DNA from 4 places in the Cetobacterium sp. NK01 genome. Region 1 is predicted to be linked to each of the others. Evidence: riboswitches for the same ligand, from Rfam matches in the RefSeq annotation. Region 1 holds a riboswitch; each other region holds the start of a gene.
What was found. Region 1 has a riboswitch for cyclic di-GMP ahead of NON08_RS09475 (hypothetical protein). Riboswitches for the same ligand answer to the same signal wherever they lie in the genome.

Region 1 (4,831 bases):
TATCAAAGTTTACAGGATGAATATTAACATATGAGTATACCTTAGAGAATAGAAGCATAAGTATAATAAAGATATTTTTTTTCATAGTTGTTCTCCTTAAAAAAGCCTCTAAACTTCTTAGAGGCTTTTAAATTTTTAGTTATCTTATTTTGAAGTGGCCTTATCAACAACTAGAGCTGGGTTTTTACTAAATTTAACGCTTAATGTTGATGTATTTGAATAACTGCCTTCATCTAAATTAGCTTGTTGAAATTCAGTAGCCTCTATTTTTGAGTTTAAATCAACTTGTATATGCTTTATATTTTTATTTGTTGAAAATATATTAGTGTGAGTATTTTTATTACCAGCTAAAGATAAGGTAAGACCTTTTGAAGTAGCAGAAGCAGCATTAAAAACTCTTCCAGTTAGTGTATGCGCCATACGGACATTATTATCTGAATGAGTTAAATTATTGTGAGGACTTGTAAGAGATATTTTTAGCATAGTATTGTCAGGGAAATTGTTATCATTTGCTCTTTTTATATAAACAGACCTACTTACTTTAGAAGGAGATGTACTTCCCTTCATAATTGTTCCATGATCTAATTCAATTGATTTTATTGCTGTTACTCCCTCTGGTCTTTCTGTTATGATAAGTCCTGAATCAACTATAAATGCCTTTGTTGTAATATCAATTTGATTCTCACCACTAGCTCTAGGGGTTCCAGTTGATTGTGATGGTCCAATTGGCGTTGATGGTACGGCCATAAGTGTTGCTGATAATGCTAATAATCCTAATAAAACCTTTTTCATTTTTTTCCTCCTTATATTATCTATATTTTTAGTTTGTTGATAGTTCTATAGTTTATATCTTCGTATATCTCTATTTCGTAAGGATGATTTTTTTTCATTCCATCTAACTCTAAAGTTATCTTTTTACTTTCTCCTGCATATATACGCCCTAAAGTATTTCTAACTAAAGTATTGTTTTTACCCTTAACTTGTATCCCAAACTCTACCCCTCTTTTATCAGATGGATTTTTTATAGCAATATCTAATTTTGTCTTTCCATTTTCTTCATAAACTTTATAGTTATCTATTTTTATGAACGGTTCTAAATTTCCAACATATCCAATCATCTCTATAGATGCATTTATTCTAATTCCTACATTGGACTTTATTCCTGTTCCATCCTTTTTTATACTTGGAACTGATATGAGTGAACTATCTAAGTGAAAACCATATTCACCATCTTTTGATTCTTTTGGTGCTTTAGCAAAAACTTTTAAAAGCCCAGTTTCTCCTGGTTTAACTGTTAAAACTTTTGGATAAAATTCAACCCATTGGCTCATATCTCCTCTTATGTCACTTCCAGGAGATACAGCAAACTTATATCTTAAAGTTTCTAAGCCGTTATTAGGAAAATAAAACTCTTGATACCCTTCACCGTTATCTATTCTTTTTTCAAATCCATCTGGCATTATGTGAAAACTGTAAGAAATGATATTTAAAATTATAAAAAAAAGTGTAATTAATTTTTTCATGTTGCCCCCCGTTATAAAGTTAAAAATTTATAAAAAAAAGTTGCACCTATTGTATAGCGATACAACTTGTGCAACTGGCTGCCATTTAACAGGCCCTATAGTTTTGCGTCCTCAAATTTCTTTGAGTTTGCCATATTTTATTTTATGATTGGCTATAATTATAGAGCATTTTAAAAAAAAATTCTATTAGAAATTTTTGTATATTTATTTTAATTTTTTTCTAGTATAAAAAAACGAACTATATACATACAAGTTTGGTATTAGTGAAAAATGTTTCAAGTATAATCTATAAGTTTGTTTTTTAGATGTTTTTGAAATATTATATAAAATTTTGCAAATTTATAAAGGGTGAGGTATATAAAATTACTGAAGGATTTAATTAGGAGATGGCTAAGGGGGAAAAATGCAGATAAAAAGAAAAAAATCAATTCGTGAACAAGTTTATGAATATTTAAAAGAGGAGATTGTAAACGGAAAAATAGAGGAAGAAAGTAGAATTGTAGAAGAGGAATATGCATTGAAATTAAATGTAAGTAGAACTCCTTTGAGAGAAGCTATTAGAATGCTTGAGTTAGAGGGGCTTATAGAAGGAAGAGAAAAAGGAGGAGTAATAGTTCCTAAAACAACAAAAAAAGATGTAGAAGAGGTAATAAAAATAAGAATGGCTTTAGAAACTGTTATTTTTCAAGAAATATTTGAAAAGGTTACTGAACATGATATAAAAAAATTAGAAAAAAATATAGATAAAACAAAGTTAATAATAGAAAATGAGAAAGAATCTTCAAATGTATTTAAATATTTTTCTGAATTTAATAGAATTCTCTATCATATTGCAGATTCACCAAGAGTTGTAAATTTAATTAATAATTTAAATCTATACTTAAAAAAATTTAGAAAAATATCTATTGAAAACAGTAATCGGAGATTAAATGCTCACAAAGATCATGTTAATATGGTAGAATTTATAAAAAAAGATAGAAAAAAAGAGATAATAGATTTAAATAAAAAACATCTATTAGAGGCAAAAGAGTTTTTAATACAGCAGTTAGAAATACGTGAAAATAAAAGTTACTAAAATATTTTTTCTTGCTAAAACATCTAAAAGAAAGTATTATATTGTATATAATATATTTAGGAGATTATAATTCATGAGAAAAAGTAGTAGTGATAATATCTATGAAACAATAAAAAATGATTTGTTAGTTGGGAATATAGATTTTGGAGATAAGATTGTTGAAATTGATTATGCTAATAAGCTAAATGTAAGTAGGACTCCTTTGAGAGAAGCTATAAAAAAACTTGAAATTGAGGGGATCATAGAAAGATTACCTAATGGAAGATTAAGAGTTATGGAGATTACTCCACAAAAAATTGATGAAATATTTGAAATTAGAATTTGCTTAGAGGGGATTTTATTTGATTCAATTATTAAAAATAAAAATGAAATTGAAAGAATATATCAAAATCTTGTTCTAACAAAATATTTAATAGATACGGAAAATTGGAGTGAAGTAAGAAGACTATTTTTAGAATATAACTCTCTTGTTTATTCGGCGTCCTCTTTAGAATATGCAGTGAAAATTTTAAGACACTATGATTTTATTATTTCAGCTCTAAAGAGAAAATCTTTAAAAAATGAGAATAGAATTTTAAAAGCTTATAATGAGCATTTAGAAATTATAAATTTATTGAAAGAGGATGAGTTAGAAAAAGCAAAAGAAGCCAATAGAATACACCTATTAAATGCAAAAGAGGGAGTGAAAAATGCTATCAAGTAAAATTGATAGCATTTTTTTTATAAAAAAAATTGACAAATGAAAAAAAAAATAATAAATTATAATTGTATACAATTATTCAAAAATGAAAAAGGAGGAATTTATGATAACTCTATATAACAAAGGGGTTTTTTTAGTTGATGGAAAAGATATTATTCAAAATGAAAGTATTGTAGAAAGTGGTAAAAGCGAAGCTAAAAAGGGAACAATAACTTATGAAATATTAAAAAAACATAATATTTCAAATGATATGGAAAATTTAAAATTGAAATTTGATTGTCTAGCCTCACATGATATAACCTATGTTGGAATAATTCAAACAGCAAAAGCTAGTGGCCTTGAAAAATTTCCCATTCCATACGTATTAACAAATTGTCATAATACTTTATGTGCTGTAGGTGGAACGATAAATGAAGATGATCATATGTATGGGTTATCAGCTGCTAAAAAATATGGTGGTATCTACGTTCCTCCTCATCAAGGAGTAATTCATCAATATATGAGAGAAACAATGGCAGGATGTGGAAAAATGATCTTAGGATCAGATAGTCACACAAGATATGGAGCTCTAGGTACAATAGCAATAGGCGAAGGTGGAGGAGAATTAGTAAAACAGATTTTAAATAAAACTTATGACATAAAGTACCCAGAAGTTATTGGAGTATATTTAAAAGGTAAGCCTAGAAATGGAATTGGTCCACAAGATGTTGCTTTGACAATTATTAAAGCTGTATTTAAAAATGGATTTGTAAAAAATAAAGTTATGGAATTTATCGGAGAGGGAATATCTAATTTAAATGTTGAATTTAGAAATGGAATAGATGTTATGACTACAGAAACAACATGCCTAACTTCAGTATGGAAAACAGATAAAAGTGTAGAAGAGTACTTAAAGGATCATAATCGAGAAAGTGATTATAAAAAATTAGAGCCTAAGAAAGTTGCTTTTTATGATGGAATGATTATTGTAGATTTAGATCAGATTGAATCTATGATTGCGTTGCCTTTTCATCCAAGTAACGTATATTCAATAAAAGAGTTACAAAATAATTTAGAAGAGATTTTAACAAAAGTAGAAAAAGAAGCTTTTGAGCAAGGCATTAAAATAGATCTAAAAAGTAAAATAAAAAATGGAGATTTTTTTGCAGAACAAGGAGTGATCGCTGGGTGTGCAGGAGGGACTTATGACAATATAGTTGATGTTGCAGATATTTTAAATAATAGATCTGTAGGAGTAGATTTTTCACTAAATATTTATCCATCTAGTCAACCAACATATATTGAATTAAATAAAAATGGATCGATAGAAAAAATAATGGAGAGTGGAACAGTTGTAAGATCAGCTTTTTGTGGACCGTGTTTTGGTGCAGGAGATACTCCGGCAAATGGACAATTAAGTCTTAGACACACAACAAGAAATTTTCCAAATAGAGAGGGATCAAAACCTGGAGATGGTCAGATATCTATGGTAGCTCTAATGGATGCTAGATCTATAGCAGCAACAGCTATTAATGGTGGAAAATTAACAGCAGC
Region 2 (4,831 bases), on a different contig from region 1:
CTAATGATGGCTGCTTTAGAAGCTGGTGCGGAAGACGTTAAAGAAGAAGATGGAGAATTTACTGTTTTAACAGATTCAGCAGAGTGTAATACAGTTGCAGAAGAATTGAAAAAAGCTGGGTACAATGTAACTGAAGCTGAAGTTGCAATGATTCCTGATAATAAAGTTCAAATTACTGATTTAGATACAGCTAAAAAAGTAATGGCATTATATGAAGCGTTAGATGATTTAGATGATGTTAATGATGTTTATTCAAACTTTGATATATCAGATGAATTATTAGAGCAATTATAAAAAGAAAAAGATAGGTCCTGTTTTAAACAGGACCTATTTAAATCTTACTTTCATAGTTAAAGTTCCGGAATAATCACCAACAAGTGCATTAGGAGGGACTATAAGTTCAGTGTCAAAAGAATATCTATATTCTCCTTTTTCATTTAATTTTGTATCATTTCCATCATTTTTTTCATTTTTTAATTGAACACTTAAAGTTTGAGAATTATTTTCTTTATGAATAAGGGGAATAGAATTTTTTTGAGCGTTTATATTTTTTTCATTAAGAGTTATATCAACATCTTGTTTTGGTTCTCCATAGATTGTAAAAATATGTCTTGTAGTTGAATGGGTAGAACCCTGAATTATTTTTCCATAGTTTATATCACCATTGTGAATAACTCGTAAAGGTTTTATAACAGTTGCCTTTATATCCATATTTTTTTCTGAAGTATTAGAAGAAAATATACTGGTAAAAGTTAATAAAAATAAAGTTAAAATTAATGCCATAAATAACCCCCTATATGAAAACAACTGGGATTTCCCAGTTGTTTATTATTATTGATATTGAACTCTAGCTACTAAAGTTCCAGTATATGTTCCAACATGTTGATCTTTAGGAACATTTAAAAATCCTTGAACAGAAACATTAGCATTTCCATCTTTATCTAATGATTTAGGAAGCTGAGTTTTTATTCCAACAGCTAGAGACGTTTTAGCTTTTTGATTAGATAATAAAACTGAATTATCAATTGTAACAATTATTGGCTGTCCTTTTTCACCAGTTATAGTATATCCAGAATCAGCAGTAGCTGTAGTTCCTTGAATTATATTTCCAAAATCCATATCACCAGTTTTAGCTATAGTTAAAGGTTTTATTACCGTCGCTGTTATATTCATAGTAGCAGATTTTTCTTCATTTCCATGTGGAGCTGCAAAAGTTGTCATAGCCATAGTTAAAGATAAAAGTGTTAATAGTTTTTTCATAGATTTAATTTTCTCCTGTAGTTTATATTTTAGATATTTGTTTATTATTGGTATTGAACTCTAGCTATAATTTGTCCTTTGTAAGTTCCTGGAGCAGTTTCTGTACTAGGAGTGATACTACCATAGATATTTAAAGGGAGTTCACCATCTGTTCCTAGAGCATATCCAGTTAAAGGCATAGGCATATTTAATTCTATTGGTAGAGTTGATCTAGAGACTACATTAAATAAATTTTCAGGAAATGTAGTAGTAACAGTTATCTTTTGACCAGGTTCTCCATTTATTAAATACTTTCCTGTAGCAGTAACTTTATTTCCTTGAATAACAGTTCCGAAGTTCATATGATCTACAACTTCAACAGTAAGAGGTCTAATAACAGTAGCAGTAATATTCATAGTAGCAGATTTTTCTTCATTTCCATGTGGAGCTGCAAAAGTTGTCATAGCCATAGTTAAAGATAAAAGTGTTAATAATTTTTTCATAATTTTATTCCCTCCCATAATTTCATAAAATTTTCAAAATAAAAAAGCCAGTTGCATTTATACTCTGGATAACCAAAGTGTAATAGCAACTGGCTGTCATTTTAAAGACCCTATAGTTTTGCGTCATAGAGTTTCCTCTACTTTGCCTATTAATTTTATACAATAATAATATATTAAAAGATGAAAAATGTCAAACAAAAATTACAAAAAAAGAGAAGATATTTTTTTCACAACTCCTTATTTTATGGGTGTTTATTACAAAAATATAAAACATATTATAAAGTGTACAAAAGGATATACAAGTATGTTATAATTAAAAAAAGGTGGTGATTGAGATATATAAAAATATTTATAAGGAGATAGAGCTCTTTAACTTAAAAGGAGTTTCTACTGCAACTTATTCTAAACTAAAAAAATTAAATATAGAAACCCTTTATGAACTGATATATTATTTTCCAAGAGCTTATGATGATAGAACAAATTTGAAGAAAATAGGTGAATTAAGAGGAGATGAATATGTTGTTTTAAAAGGAAATATAATGAATATCTCTGCTCCTCCTACAAGAACAGGAATGAAAATGATAAAAGCCACAATAAATGATGGAACGGGAGTTCTTGAAGTGATTTGGTTTCAAAGACCGTATTTAAGAAATAGTTTAAAAATGGGTGAAGAATATATATTTATAGGAAATGTGAAAAGAGGATACACTTTTCAAATGACAAATCCAGAGTTTAAGCTTTATAAAGGGCAAGAAAATAAAGGAGAGATATTACCAATATATAGCTCTATAAAAGAGTTGAATCAAAATAATATAAGAAAGATATTAAAAGAAGCTTTAAAAGATTACTTGAATTTATTTGAAGAAAATATTCCAAGTGAAATCATAGAAAAATATAGATTGATGGATAGAAAAAAAGCTTTGAAAGAGATTCATTATCCAACTAATCCAAGAAATTTAGAAGAGGCAAAAAGACGTTTTGCAATAGAGGAATTACTTATTTTAGAAATGGGAATACTTCAGAAAAGATTTGAAGTAGATATGAATAATAAGAATATATATAATATAGAAGGAAAAAAAACTTTAGTCACAAAATTTTTAAAAGATCTACCTTTTTCTTTGACAACAGCTCAAAAGAGAGTTATAACAGAAGTGTATAAAGGAATAAATGCTGGTAAAATTATAAATTATCTAATTCAAGGAGATGTTGGGAGTGGGAAAACAATAGTTGCAGTTCTGCTGCTACTATATATGGTGGAAAATGGTTACCAAGGAGTTCTAATGGCTCCTACAGAGATTTTAGCAACTCAACATTATCTGTCAATTTATGAAACTTTAGAATGTTTAGGTATAAAAGTTGAACTTTTAACTGGAAGTGTAAAAGGGAAAAGAAAAAGCGAAATTCTAGAGAGAATAAGAACAGGGGAGACTAATATTGTAGTAGGTACTCATGCTATAATAGAGGAAAGTGTAGAGTTCTTTAAACTAGGGTTAATAGTTATAGATGAACAGCATAGATTTGGTGTTTTACAAAGAAAAAGATTAAGAGATAAAGGGGTTTTAGCTAATTTAATAGTTATGAGTGCTACCCCAATTCCTAGATCTTTAGCACTTAGTATCTATGGAGATTTAGATGTGGCAGTTATAGATGAACTGCCTCCAGGAAGGAAGCCTATTAAAACTAAATGGATAAGTGAGAAAGAAAATGAAGAAAAGATGTTTAGTTTCATAGATAAAAAATTAAAAGAGGGAAGGCAAGCTTATTTTGTAGCATCTTTGATAGATGAAAGTGATAAACTTTCAGCTAAATCAACAGAAGAGCTTTATCAAGAGGTATTAAAGAATCTTCCAGGATATAGAGTTGGTATTTTGCATGGAAGAATGAAAAATAGAGAAAAGGATGAAATTATGCATCTTTTTAAAAATCATAAGTTAGATATTTTGGTTTCAACGTTAGTAATTGAAGTAGGGGTGAATGTTCCTAACTCAAGTATAATGGTCATAACAAATTCTGAACGTTTTGGATTAGCTACTTTACATCAGCTTAGAGGAAGAGTTGGAAGAGGGCAACATCAATCGTATTGTTTTCTATTATCTTCTACAGAAAATGATAACTCAGCTGCAAGACTTAAAGTTTTAGAAAGTACAGAAGATGGATTTAAAATTGCAGAAGAGGATTTGAGACTTAGAAAAGCAGGAGAAATGTTTGGTGTAAAACAAAGTGGTCTAAGTGATCTTAAGTTTATAGATATTGTCCATGATATAAAAACAATAAAGTTAGTAAAAGATATATGTATGGATTATTTAAAAGATAATGAAGGAAAAATTAAAAGTGAAATTTTAAAATGGGATATAGAGGAAAAGTTTAACAAAAGTTTGACCTCGTAAAAGATGTTATGATAGAATATGAGGTAAAATTAATTAAAAAAAGTGGAGGATAAGATGAGATTAAGTAAATACTATGTAAAAACTCTTAAGGAAACTCCTAAAGAGGCAGAAGTAATAAGTCATAAACTATTACTGAGATCTGGAATGATCAAAAGATTAGCAAGTGGAGTTTATACATACCTTCCTTTAGGTTTAAAAGCTTTAAAGAAAGTTGAAAATATTGTAAGAGAAGAGATGGATAGAGCTGGAGCTCAAGAAATATTTATGCCAGTATTACAACCAGCAGAGCTTTGGAAAGAAAGTGGAAGATGGGATGTAATGGGTGCTGAAATGATGAGAATTCAAGATAGACACTCTAGAGAGTTTGCATTAGGACCAACACACGAAGAGGTAATAACGGATATTATTAGAAATGATATATCATCTTATAAATCTTTACCATTAAATTTATATCAAATTCAAACTAAATTTAGAGATGAGAGAAGACCTAGATTCGGACTTATGAGAGGAAGAGAGTTTATGATGAAGGATGCATACTCATTCCATGCAAATAAAGAATCTTTAGATGAAGAATTTGAAAATATGAAGGCTGCTTATACAAGAGTATTTGAAAGATGCGGACTTAAATTTAGAGCAGTTGAAGCAGATTCAGGAGCAATTGGTGGAAGTGGATCACAAGAGTTCCATGTACTAGCAGATTCA
Region 3 (4,831 bases), on a different contig from region 1:
ATATTAGATTTGATGAATAATAAAAGTGTTGAATTACAATGGGATAAAAGATATACAGTGGCTGTAGTTATGGCTTCTGAAAACTACCCTAAATCTTCAACAATAGGTTGTGAAATACATATACCTGAAAATTTAAATTCAACAATATTTCATATGGGAACTAGAGAAGTAGATGGAAAGGTTGAGACAAATGGAGGAAGAGTTCTATCTGTAGTAGCTTATGGTAATACGTTAGAAGAGGCTAAAAAAAATGCATATTTAGATGTAAAAAAAATAAAATGCAAAAAATTATTTTTTAGAAATGACATAGGCTCAAAAATGTGCTATAATAACGAAAATAAATAAAAAAAGACCTGCACAATACTAAAAAAAAGTGCAGGTCTTTATTTAAAAATTGGAAAATTGAAATTGGAGGCAGTAGGAAATGATGAATGGAAAAATAATAAAAGAAGCAATAACTTTTGATGATGTGCTATTAGTTCCAGCAAGGTCAGAGGTATTACCGCATGAGGTAAGTTTAAAAACTAAACTTACAAAGGATATCGAATTAAATGTTCCAGTTTTAAGTGCAGCAATGGATACTGTGACAGAAGGAGATCTGGCTATAGCTTTAGCAAGACAAGGTGGAATAGGGTTTATTCATAAGAATATGAGCATAGAAGACCAAGCTGCAGAAGTTGATAGAGTAAAAAGAAACGAAAGTGGAATGATAAAAAACCCAGTAACTTTAACAAAAGACTCAACAGTATGGCATGCAGAAGAGATAATGAGAAGATATAAAATATCAGGATTACCTGTAATTGAAGAAGATGGGTCTTTAATTGGAATTATAACAAATAGAGATTTAAAATATAGAAAAGATATGGATCAATTAGTAAGTGATATAATGACTAAAGAAAATTTAGTAACAGCTCCTGTGGGAACTACATTAGATCAAGCAAAAGATATTTTACTAGAAAATAGGATAGAAAAATTACCGATAGTTGATGAAAATGGGAAATTAAAAGGGTTAATAACAATAAAAGATATAGATAATTTAGTTGAGTATCCATTTGCATGTAAAGATTCTCAAGGAAGATTAAGAGTTGGAGGAGCTGTAGGTGTTGGAGCAGATACTTTAGAGAGAGTAAAAGCTTTAGTAGAAGCAGGAGTAGATATAATAACAGTAGATTCAGCACATGGACATTCAAAAGGTGTTATGCAAAAAATAAAGGAGATTAGAGAAAATTTCCCAAAATTAAATATAATAGGTGGAAATATTGTAACAGCTGAAGCAGCTCTAGATTTAATAGAAGCAGGAGTGAATGCAGTTAAGGTAGGAGTAGGACCGGGATCTATTTGTACAACAAGAGTTGTAGCAGGAGTAGGAGTACCGCAGTTATCAGCAGTTAATGATGTATATGAAGTTTGTAAAACAAGAGGAATAGGAGTTATTGCAGATGGAGGAATAAAGCTATCTGGAGATATGGTAAAAGCTTTAGCAGCAGGAGCAGATTGTGTTATGCTAGGAGGGCTTTTAGCTGGAACGACAGAAGCTCCAGGTGAAGAGATTATATACGAAGGAAGAAGATATAAAGTGTATGTAGGAATGGGTTCGATGGCAGCGATGAAAAGAGGATCTAAAGATAGATATTTCCAAAACGATGCTAAAAAACTTGTGCCAGAAGGAATTGAAGGAAGAGTTTCTTATAAAGGAAGCTTGAAAGATGTTGTATTCCAATTATGTGGAGGAGTAAGAGCTGGAATGGGGTATTGTGGAACACCTACAATAGAAGATTTGAAAGTTCATGGAAAATTTGTAAAAATAACAGGAGCAGGCTTAAAAGAAAGTCATCCACACGATATTATTATAACTAAGGAAGCACCAAACTATTCTAAATAGATATAAAATGTTGACTTTAGAAGCGTGATTGATTATAATTAAAGAGAAATTTTTATATTATAAGGCAAAGTAGGGGAAACCCTATGACGCAAAGCTATAGGGTCTTTAAAATGGCAGCCAGCTGCAGTAGTCTTTGTGGACTATTGCAGTTTTTTTTTGCAAAAAATTAGAGGGAGGAACGATGAAAAAAGTAATATTTTTAATTTTGATAGTTGTAAATTATATAACTTTTTCCCAAAGTGATATAAGTATAACAATACCATCAAATACGACAGATATGTATTTGTATAAAAATTTAGAAGAAGGTGAATATCAGGGAGTTTATGTTGATCTTTTTTCAAATATATTAAATAACAAGGAAATAGATATAAAATTAGATGAAGAAAATAGTGACGTTGTATTAAGAACAATTGAGACTCAGAAAGGTCAAGAGGAATATGAATATATAGATACCCCTATGATATATAGAGTAGGAGTTGTTGTTAATAAAAATTCAATGTTTTCAAATTTGAGAAACATAAAAAAATTAAAAGTAGCATATATTCCAAACCAGCATGGATTAAAAGAGTTTCAAGAAAGATATAAGAATTTAGAATTAGAAAAAATAGAAGTTAAAAATATCGATGAAGGATTGGAAAAACTTGAAAGTGGAGAAGTAGAAGCATTTATAACTCAAGATTGGTATGATAAAAACTCAGGTGAAATAAATTATAAATTGTTAGAAAATATTAGATATAATGAACAGATTGCGATAAAAAAAGGGTTACAAGATATACAGGAAAAAATTCAAAACACTTTAAATAATTTAGAGGGAGAAAAAATACAAGAAATTTTATCTAAAAATAGAGTAGAATTTTATAGATATTTATTAAAGGATACTCCAAGTTATGAGACAGTTAGAGAAAAGTATAAAAATATAAAAGTGAAATTGGGAAAAGATAAATTTATGTTACCCTTTTATTATGAGCAAAAAAATAAGTATCAAGGCTTAACTATAAATATTTCACGTGAATTGGAAGAAATTATAGGTATTCCATTTAATTTTGTAAAGGATGGAGAGTATGATATAGAAGGGATATCTATAGAAGATAGTAAAAATAACAAAAATATAAATTATACTAAGCCGTATTATGAGATGAAATTATCTGTAGCTAATAGAAAGTCTGATGGTTTTATACAAAATATTTCAGACTTAGATAAAACTAGAGTATTAGTTTTAAAAGATGATTATAGCTACGTTTATTTAAAAGATGTATTAAAAAACAGTGAAATAATAGAAGTTGAAAGTTATGAAGAAGGATTAGAAAAGTTATTAAATCAAAAAGGGGATTATCTAGTTGGGTATTTTAATATACTTACAGGAGTAATTAGTAATAATTTTTTAGATGATAAAATAAAGGTTGCAGGAATACTAGATGATTCTTTTGGAGTTAGTTTTGGAATTTCTAAAGAGAAAAGAGAGCTTTCAAATTTAATAGAAACAATATTAGAAAGCTTTACAGTGGATAAAACTATAATAGATAATAATTTGTTAAAAAATTCTATAGTGACACAAAATTATAAATTAATTGTAAAAATATCGATACCAGTTATTGCTTTTATTATAATTTTGATAATTCTAATAATTAAATCTGAAAAAAATAGAAAAAAAGCAGAGGAGTTAAGTTTTTCTTTAATAGAAGTTTTGGAAATGGCTAATCAATTAAATGACGAGGATACAGGAGATCACGTAAAAAGATTAGGAATGTATTCGACTCTTTTATCTGAAAAGGCGAATTTGTCTAATGATACAAAAGAAGATATAAAAAGATTTTCTTCATTACATGATATTGGAAAAGTAGCAATACCATCAGAAATATTAAAAAAACCATCTAAATTAACTGAAGAAGAATTTAAAAAGGTTAAAGAGCATGTGAATATAGGGTACGATTTGGTGAAGAAATTAAAACTAGGAAGTGTTGCAGAAAACATAGTGAGATATCATCATGAGAAATGGGATGGAACAGGCTATCCTTCTGGACTGGAAAAAGATGATATACCACTAGAAGCTAGAATTGTAGCAATAGTAGATGTTTATGATGCGCTGAGACAGAAAAAATTTCATAGAGATGCTTTAACTCATGAGGATGCTTTAAAAGTTATAAAAGCGGAAAAGGGAAAAAGTTTTGATCCAGAATTAGTAGACATATTTGTTAACAATGACAAAGAGTTTGAGAAAATATATGAAGAAAATAAGGAGTCATTAGACCTAGCAACGGAGTTTTATTCTGCAATAAAAAATAACAAATAGTGTAAAGAGGGTGAAAAATTGAAAAGATATCTATGCCTAATATTATTTACCTTTACAATCTCTTTATCTTTTGGACAATCGGAGATATATTTTGATGAAGTTCAATTAAATGAATATGATAATTTTCAACAGGAAATTTTTGAAGAAAAAGATGAAATGAAAATAGTTCAAGCGGTAAAAGTAACGAACATAGATCCTATTTTTATGAAAGATCAGTATTCAATAAGAGTTGTAAATTATCTTTATGAAACGCTTTTTAATTATAATGAAAAAGGTGAGATTGTTCCAAATTTAGTTCAAAAATGGACATGGAACGGTGAAAGGAATTTAGAGATTGAATTAAGAGATGATATTTATTTTCAAAATGGAGATAAAATGTCAGCTAAAGATGTAAAAAGTTCGTTGGATAGAATGTTAGAAAGCGCTGTTTTTAAAGATTTCTTCAATGATGTTCAAAATGTAAAAGTGTTAGATAAAAATTTATTAGAGATAAAATTAAAGGGAAAAAACAAGCTATTTACATCAATGCTAACATATTATATGTGTTCTATAACAAAAGAAGTGAATGGAATTATCTATGGAACTGGGCCGTATAAGTTGGATAAAATTACAAACAAAGAAGTTGTTCTATCTAAAAATAAGTATTTTAGAAAAGATGT
Region 4 (4,831 bases), on a different contig from region 1:
TGGAAATAAATTTAATAAAAAGATAATCAATTTTTTCATCAAAAGTTAAAATTGTAAAATTTTCAAAAACTATCTCTAGTTCTTTAGGTGTTAGTTTTAAAAAATAAATGTCATGAAATTTTGAAATAATAGGAAGTTCAATTGATTCTAAAAACTCATTAAGTTGTGTAATTGTTTTGATAATTGAGCTTCGCTCAACGTTAAAATACAGTTGCATATCATCAATAGACATCTCATTTTGAGATAAAACTTTTAGAACATTAGCAGCTGTTGTATTCATTAATACCACCCCCCGACTATAATAGTTTATCATAGATAGAGCAAGATTAGAATAGTAACACTATAAAAATGACTAAAGATCCAATATATCACTTTTGCTTCTCTAAAAAGAAAAATTGAAATATTTAATTTATAGATTATATATGATACTATAAATGCATATAAGAGATTAATTAAATCTCTATAAAGCTTTTATAAATGCGGAGGGGAACAGAATTATGACAAAAGGAACAGTAAAATGGTTTAACAAAGAGAAAGGATTTGGATTTGTAACTTGTGAAGAGGGAAAAGATTACTTTGTACACTTTTCAGGAATCATTGGTGATGGATTCAGATTTTTAGAAGAGGGACAAAACGTATCTTTCAAAATTGAAAGTGGAGATAAAGGACCTTTAGCAAAAGAGGTTCAAGCTAACTAGCACCTAATCCTAATAATAAAATATAAAAAAGGATGGATTTATTCCATCTTTTTTATTTATTATTGTTTTTAAGTTATATTCTAATTAAAAAAAGTATTGCAGAAAAAGATGTAAGTAGATATAATATAAAAAATAAAAATATACGGCAAACTATGAGAAATCATAGGACGCAAAGCTATAGGGCCTTTAAAATGGTAGCCAGTTGCACTTATTCTTTAATCAAGGGGTAAGTGTTTTTTTTTTGAAAAAATATTTTAAAGAAGGAAATAAAAAATATCTATAATATAAATAGATATAGATTAAATAATTAGGGGTGTTGTATTATGCATAAAACAGAGATAAAAAAGGAGTTAAATAAATATCATATTAATTCCACGCATGAAAAGATATTGAGAAGAATAAATGAAAACCCAGGGATAACATTATGCGAATTGACAAAGGGGATAGAACTATCAAAGGGTTCAGTATCAATTTGTATAAAAAAATTAGAAGAGAAAAATTTAATTCAAAAATATGGAACATTTGATGATAAAAGAGTTTTTAGACTTCATCCAACAAAAATGGGAAAAGATCTATGTAGTAGAATAAAATTAATGCAAATATTAAAAATATAACCTCTATAATTTTTATAGAGGTTACATTTTTATATGGGTAAAGAATATTGTTTTATAAAAGGGTAACGATTTATAACTTTTAGTTTTTCAAAAGTTATAACTGATAGATTTTCATCATTTGATATATAAGAATCTAATTCAGACTCCATTATAAATTTAGATATTCGAATGTTTTCTTTTATAAAGAAAGTATTTTGAATAATAGGATGTAAAAACTTAGGAATTTCTTTAAAAACAACAATAGTATCAGTAAGTTCTGAAATATTACTTTTATTTAAATTCCAAAGATAAAGAAAAATAATATTAGATAGTTGAATATTAAAATATATTTTTTTTAATTCTAAAAAAAGAGCAGCACATTCAAATTTAATTTTATTATCTAAAGATAGATTTAAAAATGAAAGATCAAACATACCTAAGAAAGAACTTTCTTTACTTGCTGTATTAACTCTATTTAAAAATTTTTCAAAAAAATTATCTTCAGATACACTGAAAGAGACATTTTTTAAAAAAAGTTCTTTTAATTTCAGGTTTTCTTTTTTTAGTGAAACACCATCTTTTTTTAATGTTCCATTGCAAAATTGTAAAGTTAAAGTAAAAATTCTTATATATTTAATTGGAAAATCTCCTAATAGTGAATTTTTGAAAAATTTGTATGCCCTTTCCATAGTTTTCATTGGAAAAACATCAAGAAAATATTTTTTAAACTCTTCAAAAGAAAGAGTTTTAATTTTATTTAAAGAGTTTTCATAACCATAAACTATATATAAGCTTTTAATTAATTTTTTATTGTTTATAAATATATCAAAATCAAATGTATAAGTAAAATAATCAATCTCATTATTTAATTTTATATAGATATTTTGTTGAAAAAATTCAGAATAATCTTGAGACATTATAAATGGAAGTTCATCAACTTCAATTAAAAATTTAAAAAGATACGATAAAGAACAAATTTTTTGGTCATCACAATCACCTAAAATACTAATTCCTTTACTAGGAATACTAGATATTTCCAAGTTATAAATTTTCAATTTTTTTTTAATACTTATTAAATCATCATTTAAAGTTCTTCTTGAAACATTGAAGATAATAGATAGAGTATTAAGGTTTAAATCATAATCTCTTAACAGTTTTAAAATAATATAAAAAATCCGATCATCTTTGCTAAAAATTTGATGTTTTTTTAAAGTTTTAAAAATAGTTTTATTATTATTAATCTCATTAATTATACTAGCTAATGAGTTGTTAGAATTTTTATTATCAATATAGTGATAAATTTGTTTTATATATAAAATTACATTTTGTTTATTCATTTTTAAGAATTTTGCAATGAACTCTATATTTTTTTCTGGAAGAAAATTTAATAATCGATATATTCTAATATGAGTAGTTGTAATATTTATTTTCATTTTAAATCCCTTTCAAAATAATATCAATCTAGTATATCATTTATATCAAAAAAATAAAACAAAAACAAAAAAATATTTTATTTATTAGAACATAGTTTTTTTAAAGTATTTTCTAAAATATGACTATTAATAGCAGATAAAATCTGGATAGGATTAAAGCTATTTACAATTAAAGTATTTATATTTAAACTAGGTTCATCACTTAAAATTAGGTCATATTTATTTTTATAATTTTCAGGATTTAATTTATAAAAAAAAGTGGACTCAATATCAAAATTAAATTTTTTACTATAATCAGCTAGATTATCTTTAAGGTATCTATCATCTGAAATAACGACTTCGTTAAATAATAAAAGAATATTTTTTAGAGAACTTTTATGATGTTCAACAATTATTTTAGTTAAAATTTGAATAATAGATATCTTGTCACAAAAGAATAACTTTATATTATTATAATCTAAAATATCATCAAAAATATTTAAAAGAAGTTTTTCATTGTCGTTTATTATAATGTTTCGAACTTTAAAAATATAGTTATCATGTTTAAAAAGTGAAAAGCATAATTTTTTTAATAAAACTTTTTCTAAAACAGGATCTAAATTATGTAAGTCTAGTTTATCTTTTAAGTTATTAATAACTGTTAAAGCTTTTTTTAATATATTTGGTTCAAAGTTAATATCATTATTTATTAAAGAGACTACAAAGAAAAAAACCTGATTTTGATAGTTAGAGTTATAATCTTTTAAAGTAGTTTTTATAACTTTTTCTAATTTAATATACTTATTATAATCATAATCTTTTTTAAAGTTAAATCCTCCAAAAACGTCTATAGATATATAAAGAGAACATAAAAAAGATATGATAAAGTGCGTAGTAGGAATATCTAAAGTTTTAAATATTGTATAGAGTTTATTGAGTAAAGACTTTATATTGTAATCCTTAATTAAATCAGTTATGAAAATAGAATGATTTAAAGAAAAGTCACATTTTACAAAAAATTTAACTAATTTTTTTGAAAAAATAGCTTTGTCCATTTCAGATAAAAAAGCTAGTCTTAGTCCTCTTCCTACACTATATTCATATTGTGATCCATTATTTTCTAATGTCCTTTTTACTTCATTAAAATATCTTATTATTGAACTTCTAGATAGATCTAATCGTTCTTTTTCAGCTTCTAAATTAATAAATTTATTATGTATGAATTTTATGTATAAGTAGTCTACGATCTCATCACTGGTGATGAAATCATTTCGCTTGAAAAGAGTTTCCCATTGAAACTTTGAAAGTTTAAGAGAATAATTGGTATTATTAAGTTCTATTAAAGGAAGTTTTTCATCCTTTAAAAAAGAGTTAATAGAATTGATATTTTTGTAAATAGATTTTTTTTCTAAGTTTAAATATAAAGAAAATTCATCTAAAGAAAACTCTCCTTGTGAAAGAAGTGTTAATATATTTATATTTGTTGTATTAATTTGAATCACCCCATTATAGGTTATATCATACAAGAAAAATAAAGAAAATATGAAAAATTTTATATTTAACCTAAAAATACATATAAAAATCTTCTATAAATAAAAAAGATAGTTATAAGATTAATAACTATCTTTTATATAATTTTTTAAAATGATGGTGGATTAGAAACCCACAGTATTTTTGCATGTCCTTTTCCACAGTTAGATAAGTAATGATTTTTTCCAGAGCTGTAATAGAAGGCTTCACCTTTTTTAGCTTTATGAATTTTATCACCTAAATGAATAAGAATTTCACCTTTTAAAACATAACCGAACTCTTGTCCATCATGGGCAATCTCTTCTTTATACCTTCCTCCCTCTTCTAAAGTCAAAAGAATAGGTTCCATTTGATTTTTTTGAGCATTGGGAATAATCCACTCAACTTTATATTTTAGTTTAGAATCAGTAAGTTCGAAGGCATCATTCTCATCAAAAACAATTTTTTCGTCACTATCATCACTAAAGAAATCTTTTAAATTTGTTCCAAGACCTTCAAGTATATCAGCTAAATTGGCAATAGAGGGAGATGTTAAATTTCTTTCTACTTGAGATATAAAACCTTTAGATAGCTCGCACCGACTAGCTAGCTCATCTTG

Region 2: another riboswitch for cyclic di-GMP. It lies ahead of NON08_RS07050 (hypothetical protein); the one in region 1 lies ahead of NON08_RS09475 (hypothetical protein).
Region 3: another riboswitch for cyclic di-GMP. It lies ahead of NON08_RS07915 (HD domain-containing phosphohydrolase); the one in region 1 lies ahead of NON08_RS09475 (hypothetical protein).
Region 4: another riboswitch for cyclic di-GMP. It lies ahead of NON08_RS06690 (MarR family transcriptional regulator); the one in region 1 lies ahead of NON08_RS09475 (hypothetical protein).

Annotation. Positions count from the first base shown of each region.
Region 1 covers NZ_JANIBO010000002.1:55,328-60,158, forward strand. Annotated here, with positions in the region: gene NON08_RS09465 (hypothetical protein) at 1-85, opposite strand, end outside; gene NON08_RS09470 (hypothetical protein) at 145-792, opposite strand; gene NON08_RS09475 (hypothetical protein) at 813-1,523, opposite strand; cyclic di-GMP riboswitch class I at 1,590-1,665, opposite strand; gene NON08_RS09480 (GntR family transcriptional regulator) at 1,927-2,598, shown strand; gene NON08_RS09485 (GntR family transcriptional regulator) at 2,672-3,301, shown strand; gene NON08_RS09490 (hydratase) at 3,402-4,831, shown strand, end outside.
Region 2 covers NZ_JANIBO010000001.1:1,443,559-1,448,389, forward strand. Annotated here, with positions in the region: gene NON08_RS07035 (YebC/PmpR family DNA-binding transcriptional regulator) at 1-294, shown strand, start outside; gene NON08_RS07040 (DUF4402 domain-containing protein) at 328-783, opposite strand; gene NON08_RS07045 (DUF4402 domain-containing protein) at 832-1,260, opposite strand; gene NON08_RS07050 (hypothetical protein) at 1,305-1,742, opposite strand; cyclic di-GMP riboswitch class I at 1,824-1,899, opposite strand; gene recG (ATP-dependent DNA helicase RecG) at 2,069-4,129, shown strand; gene NON08_RS07060 (proline--tRNA ligase) at 4,184-4,831, shown strand, end outside.
Region 3 covers NZ_JANIBO010000001.1:1,634,641-1,639,471, forward strand. Annotated here, with positions in the region: gene purD (phosphoribosylamine--glycine ligase) at 1-345, shown strand, start outside; gene guaB (IMP dehydrogenase) at 425-1,882, shown strand; cyclic di-GMP riboswitch class I at 1,936-2,011, shown strand; gene NON08_RS07915 (HD domain-containing phosphohydrolase) at 2,064-4,172, shown strand; gene NON08_RS07920 (ABC transporter substrate-binding protein) at 4,191-4,831, shown strand, end outside.
Region 4 covers NZ_JANIBO010000001.1:1,365,453-1,370,283, forward strand. Annotated here, with positions in the region: gene NON08_RS06680 (hypothetical protein) at 1-280, opposite strand, end outside; gene NON08_RS06685 (cold-shock protein) at 498-698, shown strand; cyclic di-GMP riboswitch class I at 833-908, shown strand; gene NON08_RS06690 (MarR family transcriptional regulator) at 1,022-1,312, shown strand; gene NON08_RS06695 (hypothetical protein) at 1,342-2,724, opposite strand; gene NON08_RS06700 (hypothetical protein) at 2,802-4,205, opposite strand; gene NON08_RS06705 (helix-turn-helix domain-containing protein) at 4,343-4,831, opposite strand, start outside.